DNA from 4 places in the Psychrobacillus sp. FSL K6-2365 genome. Region 3 is predicted to be linked to each of the others. Evidence: predicted binding sites of a transcription regulator. Region 3 holds the regulator's gene; each other region holds the start of a gene.
What was found. Region 3 encodes CtsR, which represses protease genes until heat stress. Its sites were predicted from a motif close to ATGGTCAATAAAGGTCAAACA; they were not measured.
Positions count from the first base shown of each region.

Region 1: the regulator CtsR is predicted to act here: its motif matches at 1,639-1,659, upstream of MKY29_RS05635 (ATP-dependent Clp protease ATP-binding subunit).
Region 2: the regulator CtsR is predicted to act here: its motif matches at 2,324-2,344, upstream of clpP (ATP-dependent Clp endopeptidase proteolytic subunit ClpP).
Region 4: the regulator CtsR is predicted to act here: its motif matches at 2,436-2,456, upstream of MKY29_RS07935 (ATP-dependent Clp protease ATP-binding subunit).

Region 1 covers NZ_JBBOOO010000001.1:1,180,522-1,184,741, reverse strand. The annotation lists gene MKY29_RS05635 (ATP-dependent Clp protease ATP-binding subunit) at 1-1,614, opposite strand, end outside; gene MKY29_RS05630 (Crp/Fnr family transcriptional regulator) at 1,798-2,493, shown strand; gene MKY29_RS05625 (metal-sulfur cluster assembly factor) at 2,679-2,999, opposite strand; gene MKY29_RS05620 (prolyl oligopeptidase family serine peptidase) at 3,241-3,999, opposite strand; gene MKY29_RS05615 (Cof-type HAD-IIB family hydrolase) at 4,131-4,220, shown strand, end outside.
Region 2 covers NZ_JBBOOO010000001.1:3,176,708-3,180,927, forward strand. The annotation lists gene MKY29_RS15915 (TPM domain-containing protein) at 1-63, opposite strand, end outside; gene MKY29_RS15920 (LemA family protein) at 63-641, opposite strand; gene MKY29_RS15925 (catalase) at 1,151-2,089, shown strand; tRNA gene MKY29_RS15930 (tRNA-Arg) at 2,190-2,261, opposite strand; gene clpP (ATP-dependent Clp endopeptidase proteolytic subunit ClpP) at 2,427-3,023, shown strand; gene MKY29_RS15940 (hypothetical protein) at 3,502-3,927, opposite strand.
Region 3 covers NZ_JBBOOO010000001.1:4,183,120-4,187,339, reverse strand. The annotation lists gene rsgA (ribosome small subunit-dependent GTPase A) at 270-1,277, shown strand; gene MKY29_RS21235 (GNAT family N-acetyltransferase) at 1,298-1,759, shown strand; gene MKY29_RS21230 (CtsR family transcriptional regulator) at 1,919-2,392, shown strand; gene MKY29_RS21225 (UvrB/UvrC motif-containing protein) at 2,410-2,955, shown strand; gene MKY29_RS21220 (protein arginine kinase) at 2,945-4,039, shown strand; gene MKY29_RS21215 (ATP-dependent Clp protease ATP-binding subunit) at 4,036-4,220, shown strand, end outside.
Region 4 covers NZ_JBBOOO010000001.1:1,661,409-1,665,628, forward strand. The annotation lists gene MKY29_RS07920 (hydroxymethylglutaryl-CoA lyase) at 1-727, opposite strand, end outside; gene MKY29_RS07925 (acetyl-CoA C-acetyltransferase) at 834-2,015, shown strand; gene MKY29_RS07930 (DUF3886 domain-containing protein) at 2,024-2,287, shown strand; gene MKY29_RS07935 (ATP-dependent Clp protease ATP-binding subunit) at 2,519-4,220, shown strand, end outside.

The DNA.
Region 1 (4,220 bases), 3.0 Mb from region 3:
ATCTGGATGCGCTTTTTCTATTTCATCTAGCAACACTACTGAGTATGGATTTCTTCGTACAGCTTCGGTTAATTGGCCACCTTCCTCATAACCTATATATCCTGGCGGTGCGCCAACTAAACGGGAAACACTATGTTTTTCCATGTATTCAGACATATCAATACGGATAAAGTGCTCCTCAGAATCAAACAAGTTAGCTGCTAGTGATTTAGCAAGTTCCGTTTTTCCAACACCAGTAGGTCCTAAGAATAGAAAAGAGCCAATTGGTTTATTTGGATCCTTAATACCCGCTCTTGCACGCCACACAGCTTCTGTAACTAATTGAACTGCTTGGTCTTGTCCCACTACGCGCTCTCCTAGTGTTTCTTTCAGCCTTAAAAGTTTTTCTCTTTCGCCCTCAACAAGTTTCGTAACAGGAATTCCCGTCCATCTGGATACGATTGAGGCAATTTCTTCTGCCGTTACTTCTTCGCGCAGTAACCGTGTTTCTGAATCTTCATTGATTTGATTTTCATATACTTGAAGTTCTTTTTCTAATGTAGGAATTTTCCCGTGACGAAGCTCAGCAGCTTTGTTTAAGTCGTATTGGTTTTCAGCTTCTTCTAATTCTCGACGATAGCGATCCAGTACTTCTCGTTTTTGCTGTATTACTTGAATGGCTTCTTTTTCTAATTGCCATTTATTTCGCATTTCACTAGTCGAAGCCTCTAGTTCTTTCAAATCTTTACGCAGTTGTTCTAGTCTTTTCTTACTTGCATCATCTTTTTCTTTCATTAATGCTTGTTCTTCAATTTGAAGCTGCATCATTTTTCTTGTAACTTCATCGAGCTCCTGTGGCATTGAATCGATTTCTGTTCGAATCATTGCACATGCCTCATCGACTAAGTCGATTGCTTTATCAGGTAAAAACCTTTCTGTAATATAGCGATTAGAAAGCTCGGCTGCTGCAACGATTGCTCGATCATGTATACGCACACCATGATGTAGCTCAAAGCGTTCTTTAAGTCCACGTAAAATAGATACTGTATCTTCTATTGAAGGTTCTCTTACCATTACTTGCTGAAAGCGTCTTTCTAAAGCTGGATCTTTTTCAATATACATTCGATATTCATCAAGTGTCGTAGCTCCAATACAATGTAGCTCACCTCGTGCTAGCATTGGTTTAAGCATATTCCCAGCATCCATTGCACCATCAGATTTTCCAGCACCAACTATTGTGTGAATTTCATCGATAAACAAAATAATTTGTCCTTCACTATCTTTCACTTGCTTTAATACCGCTTGAAGACGTTCTTCAAATTCCCCTCGATATTTTGCACCGGCGATTAAGGAACTCATATCAAGCTCAAAGATTTCCTTCTCTTTCAATCCTTCTGGTACATCTTTACGCACAATTCGCTGTGCCAAACCTTCTACAATAGCTGTTTTCCCTACCCCTGGTTCTCCAATTAGTACAGGATTATTTTTCGTTTTTCTTGAAAGGATACGAATAACATCTCTAATTTCTTGATCGCGACCAATAACAGGATCCATTTTCCCCTCTTTAACTGCAGTTACTAGATTTCTACCGTACGTTTCTAAAGGACTTTTTTCATCTTGTTGTTTCATTTGCATATGCAAACCTCTCCTTATGAAATTAGTTTGACCTTCTTTGACTATTATAAGTATAAGTCCTTAATAATAACTTTGTAAAGAAATATGGCTAATAGTATTTCTCTAATATATATTCTAAATATGCTATTATATAAGAAAGTGCACATGAAAACGAATGTGAATGAAGGAAAGGAAGTAATAATTATGAATGAACATAGCTCCAATTCACAGGGTATACATGCACTGTTCGAACAATTTGGAACCAACTTAAAAGTAGATAAGGATCGTCCTGTTTTCTTAGAAGGTGAAAGTGCAGAAGATGTCTACCTCATCAAAACAGGTACAGTACGCATTAGTAAGGATACTGAAAGCGGTAAGATGTTGACTTTACGAATTACAGGAAATAATACATTTATCGGAGAAACATCTATTTTCTGCGAAACTATTTATCATTCTGTCTCAGCTAATGCAATAGAAACAACTCAATTATTAGTATTACCACGCACAACGTTGGAAAAATATTTATCAGATTGTTCGTCTCTCATGATGGAATGGATTCAAGTAATGCAAATGCATAGTTTGAAAAACGAGACTCGCTTTAGAGACTTGTTGCTTCATGGGAAAAAGGGTGCGTTATTATCCACATTAATACGATTAACAAATACTTATGGGATCAAACGGGAGGATGGAAGCATTCTCATTGACTATGCTATGACCAATCAGGAGCTAGCCAACTTCTGTGCGACAAGTAGAGAGGTCGTAAACCGAATTTTAAATGATCTAAAGAAAAAAGATGTACTTTCTTTAGACAAGGGAATGATTACGATTCATGATTTACAGTTTTTACGAACGGAAGTAGAATGTGATAACTGCCCACTTCATATTTGTCGGATTGACTAGTATATGAAGCTGCTGAAATATTTCAGTGGCTTTTTTTATTGGTAAGTATTTTATTTGGTTGAGTTCGGAATGGGTTGGGTTTACTTCAAGTTGCTGTGGGAGGTAATCAGTTTAGATTTAGTTGAACTCCATATTAAAAGTCGAATCTTGGATGATTCGACTTTTAATATATACTGTATATTTTATTACCTTACCCCAAGAGCTATTTTAGCGTAGCGGGACATATTGTCTTTTGACCATGGTGGGTTGAAGACAATATTTACATCTGTATCTTTTACTTCAGGTAGTTCACCAAGTGCAGTTTTTACTTGATCGACAATCTGTGGACCCATTGGGCATCCGATGGATGTTAATGTCATTGTAACTTTTGCAATATCTTCATCTGCTAATTGTACATCATATACTAAACCTAAATTGACAATATCAATACCTAGTTCAGGGTCGATAACATTCTCAAGAGCGGCCATCATACTATCCTTCATATCTTGCTCTGTATCTTGACTCATTTTGAAAACCTCCTCTATTCTATTCCGGTTTAACAGGCGGAAATACTACCACCTCAACTTTTCAAAAGAAAATCAGAGGAAATGGTGATAATAAACAGCCTGTAATTCGCCGATTGGTTCGGACCAACAAGATGTTGGTCACTCAGGAATTGCCTGAGTTCTTTTTTCCATTACTTGGGATGAAAAAATTCCCAATAATAGAAGTTTCACTTTATATCTTAATCATAACAAACTCGTCAGTTTATGCCAAACTGTTTGCTAGCCACTGCATAGAAGTTAGCATTCCTTTTCGTGATACTGCATGTCCTGCGGATTTTTCATTCATTAGGACTATATTCTGTTTATCATATTGTTTTCTGAGAGCGGCAATGAATTGGGCAGTTGGTTCATATGGTACAACAGGATCCTTTTCTCCATGCCAGAAAAATAGTGGTGTTTCAATAAGGTTATCCGAATGAATTGATGCATCAAAATTCGATAAGGTGTCGAACATATTCTTCTTCTCTTCTGCATTTAATGGTACTTTGAATCCTTTTTGCTCTACCGAAGCAATTTGCGCTTTGGCAAGTTCTACATAACCAGGTGTTCCCATCATAATAGCAGCAGCATCAATCCAAGGATATGCCGTTAAACAACCTAAAGTAGTAATCCCACCCATAGAAGTTCCACCGATACCAATTTTTTGTCCGTTGAAATAGCCACGCTTTTCTAATTCATGCTTAATATGTCCAACTTCTTCAATGGAAGTTAAAACAATTTCCCAAAAACGTAAGCTGATTTCTACATCATCTAATTTCTCGTCTCGTTCTCCATGCAAATGTGCATCTGGTAGAATGACACGACAACCTTGTTGAACAAGCTGATATGCATAGTGTAGGTTATGCTCTTTTCCACTTTCAAATCCGTGTAAAAAGATGACAATTGAAGCATCTTTTTTTGTATCTTCTTTATAAATATGTAATAAAGGAATGTTTCCCCATGCCTCGGTTGTTACTATCATTTATATCCCACCTTTCTTCTATTATTATTCTACCAAAGTAATCTAGAGAGTACAAAGAGGCTGATTTTACATTTTGACGTTATTCGTTGAAAACGATACACTTTAACATAAGATAGAAGGGAGTTTTTTTAATGAAACAGCATTTAATCGTGTTAGATTTAGATGGAACTTTATTGACCGATGAAAAAGTAATTTCAGCAAAAACTAAAAACATACTTCAA
Region 2 (4,220 bases), 1.0 Mb from region 3:
TAATAATGGGAATAATGAAGTGAGGAGAAGTGCAAATGATAGGACACGAGCACTTTTCTTCATCACTCTCCATCTCCTTCAAAATCGACTACTGGTGCTTCCTCCGCTCCCTCGGCTGATTGGAAGTATTCTTTCTCATCAAAGCCAAACATAGAAGCTACTATACTCCCTGGCATACGCTTTACTTTTTTATTGTAATCCGAAACAACTGTATTATAATCTTGTCTAGCTACAGATAGTCTATTTTCTGTACCAGCAAGCTCATCCATCAATTGCTTAAAGTTGGCGTCCGCCTTAAGATCTGGATAATTCTCCACAACTACTAATAATCTGCTCAAAGCTCCTGATAATTCATCATTCGCCTCAGCTTGTTCTTCTGGTGTTCCAGCCCCTGCCAACTTAGTTCGTGCATCTGCGATATTCCCAAGAACTTCCTCTTCATGTGCTGCAAAACCTTTAACAGTATTAACTAAGTTTGGGATTAGATCCATTCTTCGTTGTAGCTGATTTTCCACTTGTGCATACGCATTATTAACATTTTCTTCTTTGTCAACAAATCCGTTATAGCTTGCCATAAATACGCCCGCAATAATAGCAATAATTACAATGACAATAATAATTGGCACTAGTAACTTTTTCATCTCTCTCACCTCTTCAGTAAATATAGTATTATTGTACCTTTAATTCGAAAATACAAAACCTAATATTATTTACGGAATAAGGAAATTTAAGTTTCAATTACCGTAATGATGTTCAATTGATGTATTACTACTTTTAAATATTGGATCCATTGTTTTATTCCTTAATAAAAAGAAGAGCATGTATCCGAGTGATCATCGTTAAGAGAGAATGCTAATTGGATGAAATTTCCGTTTAGCAAGTAAACTCCTCCTTAAAGCAAGTAAACTTCAGCAGAACGCAAGTATCCGATAAAGAGTGCAAGTAACTCTTACTTAAGAGCAAGTAAGCCAACATCTATCGCAAGTAAATACATTATTGGAGATAAAAAAGGTTTGGATTTTCCAAAGATGAGCATTCTTTTTGCTGCAAATGACTACTTTTCAGTACTTCATTGTTTAGTTAATTTATTCAGTGGTAATGATTATTAAATGATATCTTTCTTTGCATTCTAAAAAATGAGGTGATTTTGATGAGCAATACACTACCACAAGATGCTATTAATACGTTGGAACAGCTTCAAGGGAAATTCCCTGGCAATCGTCGTGCACATGCAAAAGGCGAATTTTATGAAGCAGTTTTTACTCCAAACGGGAAAGCAATTCCTTATACAACAGCACCCCATCTTCAATCAGAACCAGTGCCCGCTACAGTCCGTTTTTCTAATAGCCCACCAGATCCTACTGCAGCAGATTTCCTATCTCCGGCAAAAGGAATGTCTATTCATTTTCATCAACCAGATGGTTCTACTAGTCATCAAGTATGTACCACCATTCCGATGTTCATAACAAAAGATCCAAAAACTTTTATTGAAATGCTGAAAATTTTAGGCTCTCATAAAACGGGGGTTCATTCAATTGATCTAGGTCTAGGAATTGTACAACTTCTCACTACCTTCCCAGAACATAAAAAAACATTACTCGCACTAAAAGAACAGCTAAAGCAACCCCCTATTAGTTACGCTGCTCTGCATTATTATCCTATACATGCTTTCTATCTTGTGAATGCTGAAGGTAAGCGGCAAGCCATAAAATACGAGTGGCGTCCCTTAAAGGAGAAAAAATCATCTTCCTTCCTTAGCAGCATTAATTTGTCCACAAATTATTTAAGTGAGGATTTAGAGAAACGACTCGATAAAGGAACTGTATCGTTCGAGTTATTTATTCGATTAGCAGAGGATACAGACGCAACAGATGATCCTACCGATACTTGGCCAACAGACAGACAAAAGATTTTAATCGGTCAATTAACAATTAATAAAAAAATATTTCCTACAGAAAACCTATTGTTCGACCCTACTATCGTTGGAAAAGGCATTGAATTACCCGATGATCCAATTCTCCATTTTAGACATGAGTCTTATGCAGTATCGTACGATAGAAGAAATAAAGAAAACAAAAAAACACCCTAAGCATATAGGGTGCTTTACATAACTTGTTATACCTACCGTCACTTTTATGAGAAAAGTAGGTGGGGGATGAAAAATCCCCACTGTTGGTAGTTTTACTTTATGCCCTCGGCGAGGATCGAACTCACATTCCAAGCTTCGGAGGCTTGTGTGTTATCCATTACACTACAAGGGCAAGCGACTTATCTATTATACAAATAGAAGGAATATAATTCAAGCGAACTTTTTCAAGCTTAATATTTGACCTTCCTTGACCATAATGTGTATGATAAAGTTACAACTGAGGGAACCTTTCTCAGTAACTAACTAATTTAAACCACCTTTGAAGGAGGCAATCAGGATGAATTTAATTCCTACTGTTATTGAACAAACTAATCGTGGAGAGCGTGCATATGACATCTACTCTCGATTATTAAAAGATCGCATTATTATGCTTGGAAGTGGTATTGATGATAACGTATCTAACTCAATCGTTGCTCAATTATTATTCCTAGAAGCAGAAGATCCAGAAAAAGACATCTCTATTTATATTAATAGCCCAGGCGGAAGTATCACAGCTGGTATGGCAATTTACGATACAATGCAGTTCATCAAACCTGATGTACAAACAATTTGTATCGGTATGGCAGCTTCTATGGGTGCTTTCCTACTTACAGCTGGTACAAAAGGTAAACGCTATGCGCTTCCAAATGCTGAAGTAATGATTCACCAACCACTTGGTGGAGCACAAGGGCAAGCAACAGAAATCGAAATTGCTGCAAAACGTATCTTATTCTTACGCGATAAATTAAATAACATCATGGCTGAGCGCACTGGTCAACCAATTGAAGTCGTTTCACGTGATACAGATCGTGATAACTTCATGACAGCTGAACGCGCAAAAGAATACGGCTTAATCGATCACATTATCGATCGTAGCGAAATGAAAAAATCATAATAAATTGATTTAAACTCCCAAAGGTATATTCCTTTGGGAGTTTTTTATAGTACTTGATTTTTTATTTAGGTACTAACTATAAGCATCTAATCCTCAATCAATACCGTGTATATGGCCAATTATAATATTTAATATCTTTAAAGTTTATTGGTTCTGGATGGTGAATATATTGTTCATCAGCTCTGGAAAATCACATATAATTTCTGTCGCAGCTATACTAAGCATTTCTTTTTCTTCCTCTGTAGGAATTTCATCAAAATATACTTTCCAAATAAGATTATTATTTTCAATTTTTGCGTAAATAACTTTTGTATTTTTAGTTATAGCACGAAAAAGTGCTCTTTGCGCACTTTAAAATTAGTGCGATATTTGGTTTATTAATATTTTCCAATCCATATCTCCTTTACAAACAAGGTATATTTCCATTTCTACATAAAAGGTTCACCTAAATTTTGATACACCCTTTTTATGAAAATACTTAATTCAATAACTTTTCTATTTCCTCTATAAGCTCATCATTATTATTTATGCTATACCCTGCACTAATTTTATGGGGAAATACAATTCTATTTTCACCAACAAATATATACATTTGGTCATCCGGATTCGATGTTGATACTATCCTGTATTTTGCATCAAGTGGAGAATAAGAATCATCCGTTCTTTTTAGCTTCAGTTCTTTAAATAGTTCCTTAATTTCCGTTTGATTTTTTTCAGATATATTAATTTCTGTAAAAGTTAAATTATTTATTTTCTCTATGCTTAAACTAGTTTCGCTTCTGAAAAACTCCTCAGTCAATACGTTTTCTATTTGTATATTATTCGATAATTGAATTCTTACTAACACAATTGAGATTAAGAGAGTTATTACCACAAGAATGAATATTTTTTTAGTATTTTTCATACAACCACCACCTTATTTTGCTCTTCAATGAATGGTAAGCAGTTTATTTCACCCAATGTAAATAGTTATTCTGCAAATACTTTCTAATTCCTTTATATTGGATAATTCAGCTTAGTTAAGAGTTCAAGACAAAGCAATACTAAATCTTCAATTTGGATACTACTCACTTAATTGATTGTAGTGAAAGGTGGCGACTCCAGCGGGATAAGCGAGAAAGTTGAGACCCCGCAGGGAAGAAGCGTAGCGCCGCCCGAGGAGGCTCAACCTCGCCCGCGGAAAACGGCCACCTGAAA
Region 3 (4,220 bases):
TGACAGATTGCTAATACTTGTAGTATTCTGAAAATAACTTAAAGAAAGGAGTGAGGCATTATGGCAAATCTATATACGTATCCACGAATCAGTAAGTTCATGATGTCCCACTCTGTATGTCTCTAACCAGATACATGCTTCTTTACTAATGACCGGGAAACCATGACTGCTGATTTGTGCAGTCATGGTTTTTTTATACGGAAAATTAGGAGGAAGTAAAATTGAATTTAATCGAACAATATGGATGGAATAATAATTGGGAAGAAAAAATGACAGGTAGTGGAATCGCAGGTCGCGTTCTACTGGAACATAAAAATTTATATAGAGTTATGACCAATGAAGGAGAGTTACTAAGTTCACTTTCCGGGAAATTTAAGTTTGAGCATAATAGGGAAGCATTTCCGGCAGTTGGAGACTGGGTAGTGCTTGATCAGATGCCTGGTGAGGAAAAAGGAATCATTCATGAAGTGCTTCCTCGCAGCTCGCAGTTCTCTAGGAAAATGGCGGGATTGACTACGGAAATTCAATTAATCGCTGTAAACGTTGATTTTGTATTTTTGGTTATGTCACTTAATCATGACTTCAATGTCCGTAGACTAGAGAGATACCTATTGGCGGCATGGGATTCAGGGGCGACGCCGGTTGTGGTGTTAACGAAAAAAGATACCTGTGAAGACCTAGAATATTATATTAAAGAAGTTGAGGCTATTGCATTTGGTGTAGATATATTTGCAGTGAGTAGTGTTACAGGAGAGGGTATTGATCTTCTGGGGAATCTGTTGGCTGCACATAAAACTGGCGCACTTTTAGGATCTTCAGGAGTAGGGAAATCCTCTTTGATTAACGCATTATCAGGTGTAGAAGTAATGGCTGTAAATGATATAAGGACAGATGATAGTAAAGGGCGCCATACGACTACACATAGAGAACTGACGCTGTTACCACAAGGGGGCTTATTAATTGATACACCTGGTATGAGGGAGTTTCAGCTTTGGGATACGAGTGAAGGAGTTAGTGCTAGCTTTCAGGACATCGAAGACCTAGCGTTAGCGTGTCGCTTCCGTGATTGCCAGCATGTAAAAGAGCCGGGCTGTGCAATTCAAGAGGCTATTTATAATGGTACGCTCAAACGAGAACGATACAAAAGTTATGTAAAACTAATGAGAGAGCTTGCACATATCGATCGTAAAAACGATGCAATAGCTAAAAAAGCTGAAACGAATAAATGGAAGCAAATAGCGAAGTCCCAACGAAATAATTATAAAAAGAAAATCTGATTATAGATAGGTGATAACGAATGATTCAATTAGTCAATCACAATGATGAAAAAGTCGCTGAGAGTATTCTATCAATTCAACTACCAGCATATAAAGTTGAAGCTGATTTAATAGGATTCGATGGAATACCACAGCTTTTAGATACAGTAGAAAATATAAAAAGTTCTAAAGAACAATTTCTCGGGAAGTTGGATGGCTCGAAATTAGTAGGTTTTCTTTCTTATGAAGGTACAGAGGAACTAATTGACATTTGTAGGCTTGTAGTAGATCCTAATCATTTTCGAAAAGGAATTGCATCAGAGTTATTAAGTTATCTATTAAACGTCTATGGAAATGAAAAAAAGATAGTTGTATCAACTGGTGCAAAAAATACACCAGCAATCACATTATATGAAAGACATAATTTTACAAAATTAGTGGATGTCGAAATAGAACCCGATTTCTTTATTACTCAACTAACGTATGAACGAAAAAAGATTTAATGAATAGGAATATTCATATTAATATATCCTAAACTACAAACGACTGTTTGTAGTTTTTTTCTTTTTTCAGGGCAAATCGTATCAATTGCACATGCGAAAAATTCTCGTTATAATATAGTCAAAGTTAGTCAAAGTCAGTTTGTGAGAAGAGGTGAGAAGATGAAAAATATATCTGACATAATTGAAGGGTATTTAAAGGCTATTATAGAAGAAGGAAGTAAGGAACAAATTGAAATTAAGCGAAGTGAAATTGCAGAAAAGTTTCAGTGTGTTCCATCTCAAATAAATTATGTTATCAATACAAGGTTTACCCAAGATCGAGGATACTTAGTAGAAAGTAAACGAGGTGGAGGGGGATATATTCGAATCCTCCGCGTTCGAGCTCATACGAAAGCTGATTTAATAGAGCATATTATACAGACACTAGAAAACGGGGCTTCTGAATCCGTTACCGAAGATATTGTTTTCCGGTTAATCGATGAGGATGTTATATCTAAACGTGAAGCTAAACTTATTTTAGCAGCTTTAAACCGAACGACTTTAGCAATTCCGCTTCCTGCGAGAGATGAACTACGATCACGTATACTATGTGCCATGTTATTAACGTTAAAATATGAAAAAAGTGAAAAATGAACGGGGTGTGTTGAAAGGTGATTTGTGAAAATTGTAAGCAAAGACCAGCTAAAGTAACGGTTACGCAAGTGCATAACGGTGAACACTTTGAAAGACATTATTGTGAGGTCTGTGCAAATAGCCTCCACCCGTTTTATGTAGAGTATAAACAAGATCCGTTATCTCTACATCAGCTATTATCGAATTGGTTTGGTCAAACAGAACAGCAGCCAATGCAACAAAAACAACCTAAAAATATGATCGTATGCGATGAATGCGGTTGGTCGATACAGCATTTTTTAGATGAAGGGAAATTTGGTTGTGCAAATTGCTATAACAGTTTCCGCAAGCAGTTGCCTAATGTATTTAAGAGACTACATAACGGCAATACAACGCATATTGGAAAGGCTCCAGGTGCGCTTGGGGAGAAAATTGTTATTAAAAAACGAATAGAAGCAATTCGTTCTCAAATGAAAGACGCGATTGACACTGAAAGTTTTGAGGAAGCCGCAAAGTTAAGGGATGAAGCGAGAGATTTGGAAAGTCAGCTTTCTACAGGAGGTGACCAAACTGATGTCAATTGAACGTTTTTTAGACAACTCAATTTCTAGTTGGATGGCGGGAGAGGGTAAGCATTCGGATATTGTTATGAGTACAAGAATTCGCTTAGCAAGAAATCTGAATGGCTATCGTTTTCCTTTAGCATTTACAGAAGATGAGGCGCATAAAATTGACCAATCTGTTTCCTCCACTTTGTTGGACGCAAGTGACGAATTACAGATGCAATTTTCTTCCATCCATATAAAGGATGTATCTGAACTAAGTCGTCAGGTGTTAGTAGAAAAACATTTAATCAGTCCAAAGCTTGCTAACTCGCCAATGACTGGCTCTGTTTTATTGTCAAATGATGAATCCGTTAGTGTGATGGTCAACGAAGAGGATCATATTCGTATACAATGTCTTTTTCCAGGGCTTCAAATTCAAGAGGCCTATGCTCAGGCAGATATGTTAGATCGTGTTTTAGATAAGGAATTACCATATGCTTTTGACGAGCAGTTTGGATATTTAACAAGCTGCCCTACCAATACAGGTACTGGTTTACGTGCATCTGTAATGATGCATTTACCCGCATTAACGATGACGAAGCAAATGAATAGAATCGTCACTATCATTTCAAGACTAGGAATGGTTGTAAGAGGAATCTACGGAGAAGGTAGTGAAGCGCTCGGTAATGTATACCAAGTGTCCAACCAAACCACACTTGGTAAGTCAGAAGAGGACATACTTGCTGATCTTCAGAGTATTACCGAACAAATTATTCAAAAAGAAAGAGAAGCACGGGATGCACTTCTAAAGCATTCGGCCAATACACTAGAAGACCGACTATATCGATCTTTAGGAACTTTATCATTTGCCCGTATTATGGCGACAGATGAAGCGGCAAGATGCCTATCGGATGTGCGATTAGGGATAGATATAGGACTCATTGAAGATGTGGATGTGACTATATTGAATGAATGTATGGTGTTTATGCAACCAGGATTTCTACAAAAATATGCAGGTACTTCATTGAACACCTCTGAGCGGGATATGTTTCGCGCAAAGCTGTTAAGGGAACGATTGCAAAAAGAAGAAAAACAGAAAACAAAAGGAGAGGAATCTGAATGATGTTTAATCGTTTTACACAAAGATCTCAAAAAGTATTACAACTAGCACAAGAAGAGGCTATTCGCTTAAAGCATGAATCTATAGGGACAGAACATATATTACTTGGTCTTATCCGAGAAGGTAGTGGAATTGCTGCAAAAGCATTAGAAGCAATAGAAGTAGATCTAAAAGTAATCGAAAC
Region 4 (4,220 bases), 2.5 Mb from region 3:
GTGCAAAAGGGCAGCCGCCTAGACCACCAGCTGATGTATCAAATCGATCAATTCCTGCTTGTAGGCTAGCAAGAATATTGGCTATTCCCATTTTTCTAGTATCGTGAAAATGAGCAGTTATTAGTGTAGCAGGGAATTCCTTCTTTAGTGAGTCGAATAATTCATAGCTTTCCCGAGGATTAGCCATTCCAATAGTGTCAGCTACGCTAAGTTCGTTTACACCCCATGAAACAAATTCCTTACATAATGCAAGCGTGTCCGATGAATCTACTTTTCCTTCATATGGACAATAAAATGCAGTGGATATACAGGCACGAACAAAATGACCTTCTTGTAATAGTTTTCCCACAATAGGCTTGAGTTCATCCATACTTTCTGTCGTAGTTTTATTAATATTTTTTTTATTAAAACTGTTTGAAACCCCAACAAAAACGGCGAAATTCTGTGCACCGGATTGTTTGGCTATTTCAACGCCCTTATGATTAGGTGTTAATACGAGTTGTCTACCCAACTTTTTAACTTGGGTGACTATTTCATTGGCATCTTTCATTTGTGGTACCCATTTTGGTGATACGAAAGAAGTCAATTCCATTTCCTCTATTCCTGCAAGTTGCAGTTTTTCGATAAAGGCTAATTTTACTTCTGTCGGCACCTCGTTTTTTTCATTTTGTAAGCCATCTCTTGGACCTACCTCGATAATTGTCACTTTATTTGGTAAACTAAACATAATCATCCCTCCCTCTTTATTGTAAAGAAAGGATGGTTAAACAAGCAAATTTAAATTTTGCTTTGTAGAAGTTTGTTTAATACAGGGGAAACAAGGAGGAAATCACGTGACAAATGAAGTTGTAATCGTAAGCGCAGTTAGAACTGCAATTGGTTCGTTTCAAGGGGCTTTGAAAGATGTGCCAGCTACTAAACTAGGTGCTATTGTAATTGAAAAGGCATTAGAAAAAGCAGGGGTTTCTAAAGATGCTGTGGACGAAGTAATTATGGGGAATGTCCTTCAAGCAGGTTTAGGACAAAATCCGGCTAGACAGGCGTCTATTCAGGCTGGTTTACCACAATCAGTTTCTGCTCTGACTATTAATAAAGTATGTGGGTCTGGCTTAAAAGCAATTCATCTTGCTACTCAAGCTATAATTGCAGGAGATGCAGATATTATTGTTGCAGGTGGAATGGAAAACATGAGTCAATCTCCTTATTTGTTGAAAAACGCTAGAGATGGCTTCCGTATGGGCGATCAAAAGGTAGTAGATAGCATGATTTCAGATGGGCTATGGTGTGCTTTTAATGATTACCATATGGGGGTAACCGCTGAAAACCTATGTGATCAATATAATATTACTAGAGAAGAACAAGATAAATTTTCTGCACGGTCGCAGAGCAGAGCAGCTAAAGCAATAGAAGAAGGTAAGTTTTCAAATGAAATCGTGTCTGTGGAAATTCCTCAAAGAAAAGGGGATCCAGTAATCTTTTCTCAGGATGAGTATCCAAAGAAAGGTTCTACGGAGGAAAAATTAGCGGGGCTTCGTCCAGCATTTAAAAAAGACGGTTCTGTAACTGCGGGTAATGCTTCAGGGATTAATGATGGAGCAGCTGCTGTAGTGGTGATGTCAAAAGCAAAAGCGGATGAACTTGGTCTTCAACCACTAGCTACAGTGGTAGCAAATGCATCTGCAGGAGTGGATCCTAGCATTATGGGGATTGGACCTGTGGAAGCAGTAAAAAAAGTATTAAACAAATCTCAATTATCATTAGCGGATATCGATTTAATCGAAGCAAATGAAGCTTTTGCAGCACAATCGATTGCTGTTGATAGAGAGCTATCCTTTAATCATGATATACTAAATGTAAATGGTGGAGCGATTGCATTAGGTCATCCAATTGGGGCTAGTGGTGCACGCATCTTCGTTACCTTACTTCATGAAATGAAGAGGAGAGATGCGAAAACCGGTCTAGCAACACTATGTATCGGTGGTGGCCAAGGAGTTGCAACCATAGTTAAACGTTAATAAAGAAGGTGAACATATTGGCTAAGAAAAAACAAAGACAACAACAGGTAAAGCCTGCTAAGCAATTGGATGAAGGGAATTCATTGTCTGACCAACTTTCTTCTGACGTTCTAGCAAAACTTAAAGAAACGAAGAAACAATTAGTAACTGCTGAACAGGAGAAAGAGGAAGAAAGACAAGCACAACTCGCTTTCGAAAAGAAAGAAAAAGAAAAAAACAAATCGTTTGAAGAACTACTAGATGAATATGGCTTTGGTGGCTCTAAGTTTTAGGTGAATTAGAAACAGTTTAGTAATCCAATAAATGGATTGCTAAACTGTTTTTTTGATTGATAATTATATTCATTACATAGTTTTTAGCGAAACAACTCTGTCTGATAAGAGTCAGCAAAATAGATTCAAAAGCTAAGCATCTTATTTGAAAGTCAAAAAAGGTCAGTGTATACTAATCTCAAAGGTTAAATATAGTCAAAGTCAAATAGTTAAATATAGGAGGAAATAAATATGAAGTGTCAACATTGTAGTAAAAATGATGCAACGATGAGCCTGAAAGTGCAGTTGAATCATCAAGGAATGCAAATGAACTTATGCCACATATGTTTTCAAGATATTCAAGGACAATTGACTGCAGGAAAAATACCGTCATTTGGTGATAATGCAGAACATTTTTTCCAATCGAATGGGAGCCAACAGGCACGAACACAAACGAAACATTTTGAAGAATCTCATGGCAATAGTTTGTTAGATCAACTTGGTAAAAACCTATCCAACGATGCTAAAGATGGGCGGATTGATCCGGTAATTGGACGTGATCAAGAAGTAAAACGTGTCATCGAAACGTTAAATCGAAGAAATAAAAATAATCCCGTTCTAATTGGGGAACCAGGTGTTGGTAAAACTGCCATTGCCGAAGGACTTGCAGTAAAAATCCATGAAGGCGATGTACCTGTGAAATTAATGAACAAACAAGTGTACTTATTAGATGTCGCTTCACTCGTAACGAACACCGGTATTCGAGGGCAATTCGAAGAACGAATGAAACAATTAATCGAGGAACTTCAAACACGGAAAGACGTGATTTTATTTGTTGATGAAATTCACTTACTAGTTGGGGCAGGCACGGCTGAAGGGTCAAAAATGGATGCCGGTAATATTTTGAAGCCTGCTTTAGCGCGTGGAGAAATGCAACTTATTGGTGCAACGACGTTGAGTGAATATCGTCAAATTGAAAAAGACGCTGCACTTGAGCGTCGTTTTCAACCAATTATTGTAAAGGAATCATCTACAGAAGATACGATTCACATTCTAAATGGTATCAAGGATCGGTATGAAAAATTCCATGAAGTACACTATCCAGAAGACACGATCCATGCTTTTGTTAATTTATCACAACGGTATATTCAAGATAGATTTTTACCAGACAAAGCAATCGACTTGATGGATGAAGTGGGGGCAAGATTAAATCTGACACATACGTCAGCATATTCGGAGTCAATCGAAACACGTCTTAACGAAGTCATTCAGCAAAAAGATCAAGCCGCAGAAAAAGAAGACTACGAGAGAGCAGCAAATTTACGCTTTGAGGAAATCCAGTTGCGGAAACAATTGGAGCAATTGAAACAAAATGAGGACACACCTCGAGTAAAAGTTACGGTAGCAGATATCGAATTAATAGTAGAGGAAAAAACTGGAATTCCTGTGACAAAACTACAATCTGCAGAACAGGCAAAAATGAAAGGAATCGCAGAAAATCTTAGTGAAAAAGTAATTGGCCAAGAAGATGCGGTCGATAAAATTGCCAAAGCGATCCGTCGAAGTCGTGCAGGGCTAAAATCTAAAAATCGACCTATTGGTTCTTTCTTATTTGTCGGTCCAACAGGTGTCGGTAAGACAGAGATTACAAAAGTGCTGGCAGAGGAATTATTTGGTTCACGTGATACGTTAATTCGTCTTGATATGAGTGAATATATGGAGAAACATTCGGTGTCTAAAATTATTGGTTCTCCTCCAGGTTATATAGGCCATGAGGAAGCAGGTCAACTGACAGAACATGTTCGCCGTAATCCTTATTCCATCTTATTGTTGGATGAAATTGAAAAGGCACATTCTGACGTACAAAATATGTTCCTGCAAATAATGGAAGATGGTCGATTAACGGATTCGCATGGCCGTACAGTCAGTTTCAAGGATACGGTCATAATAATGA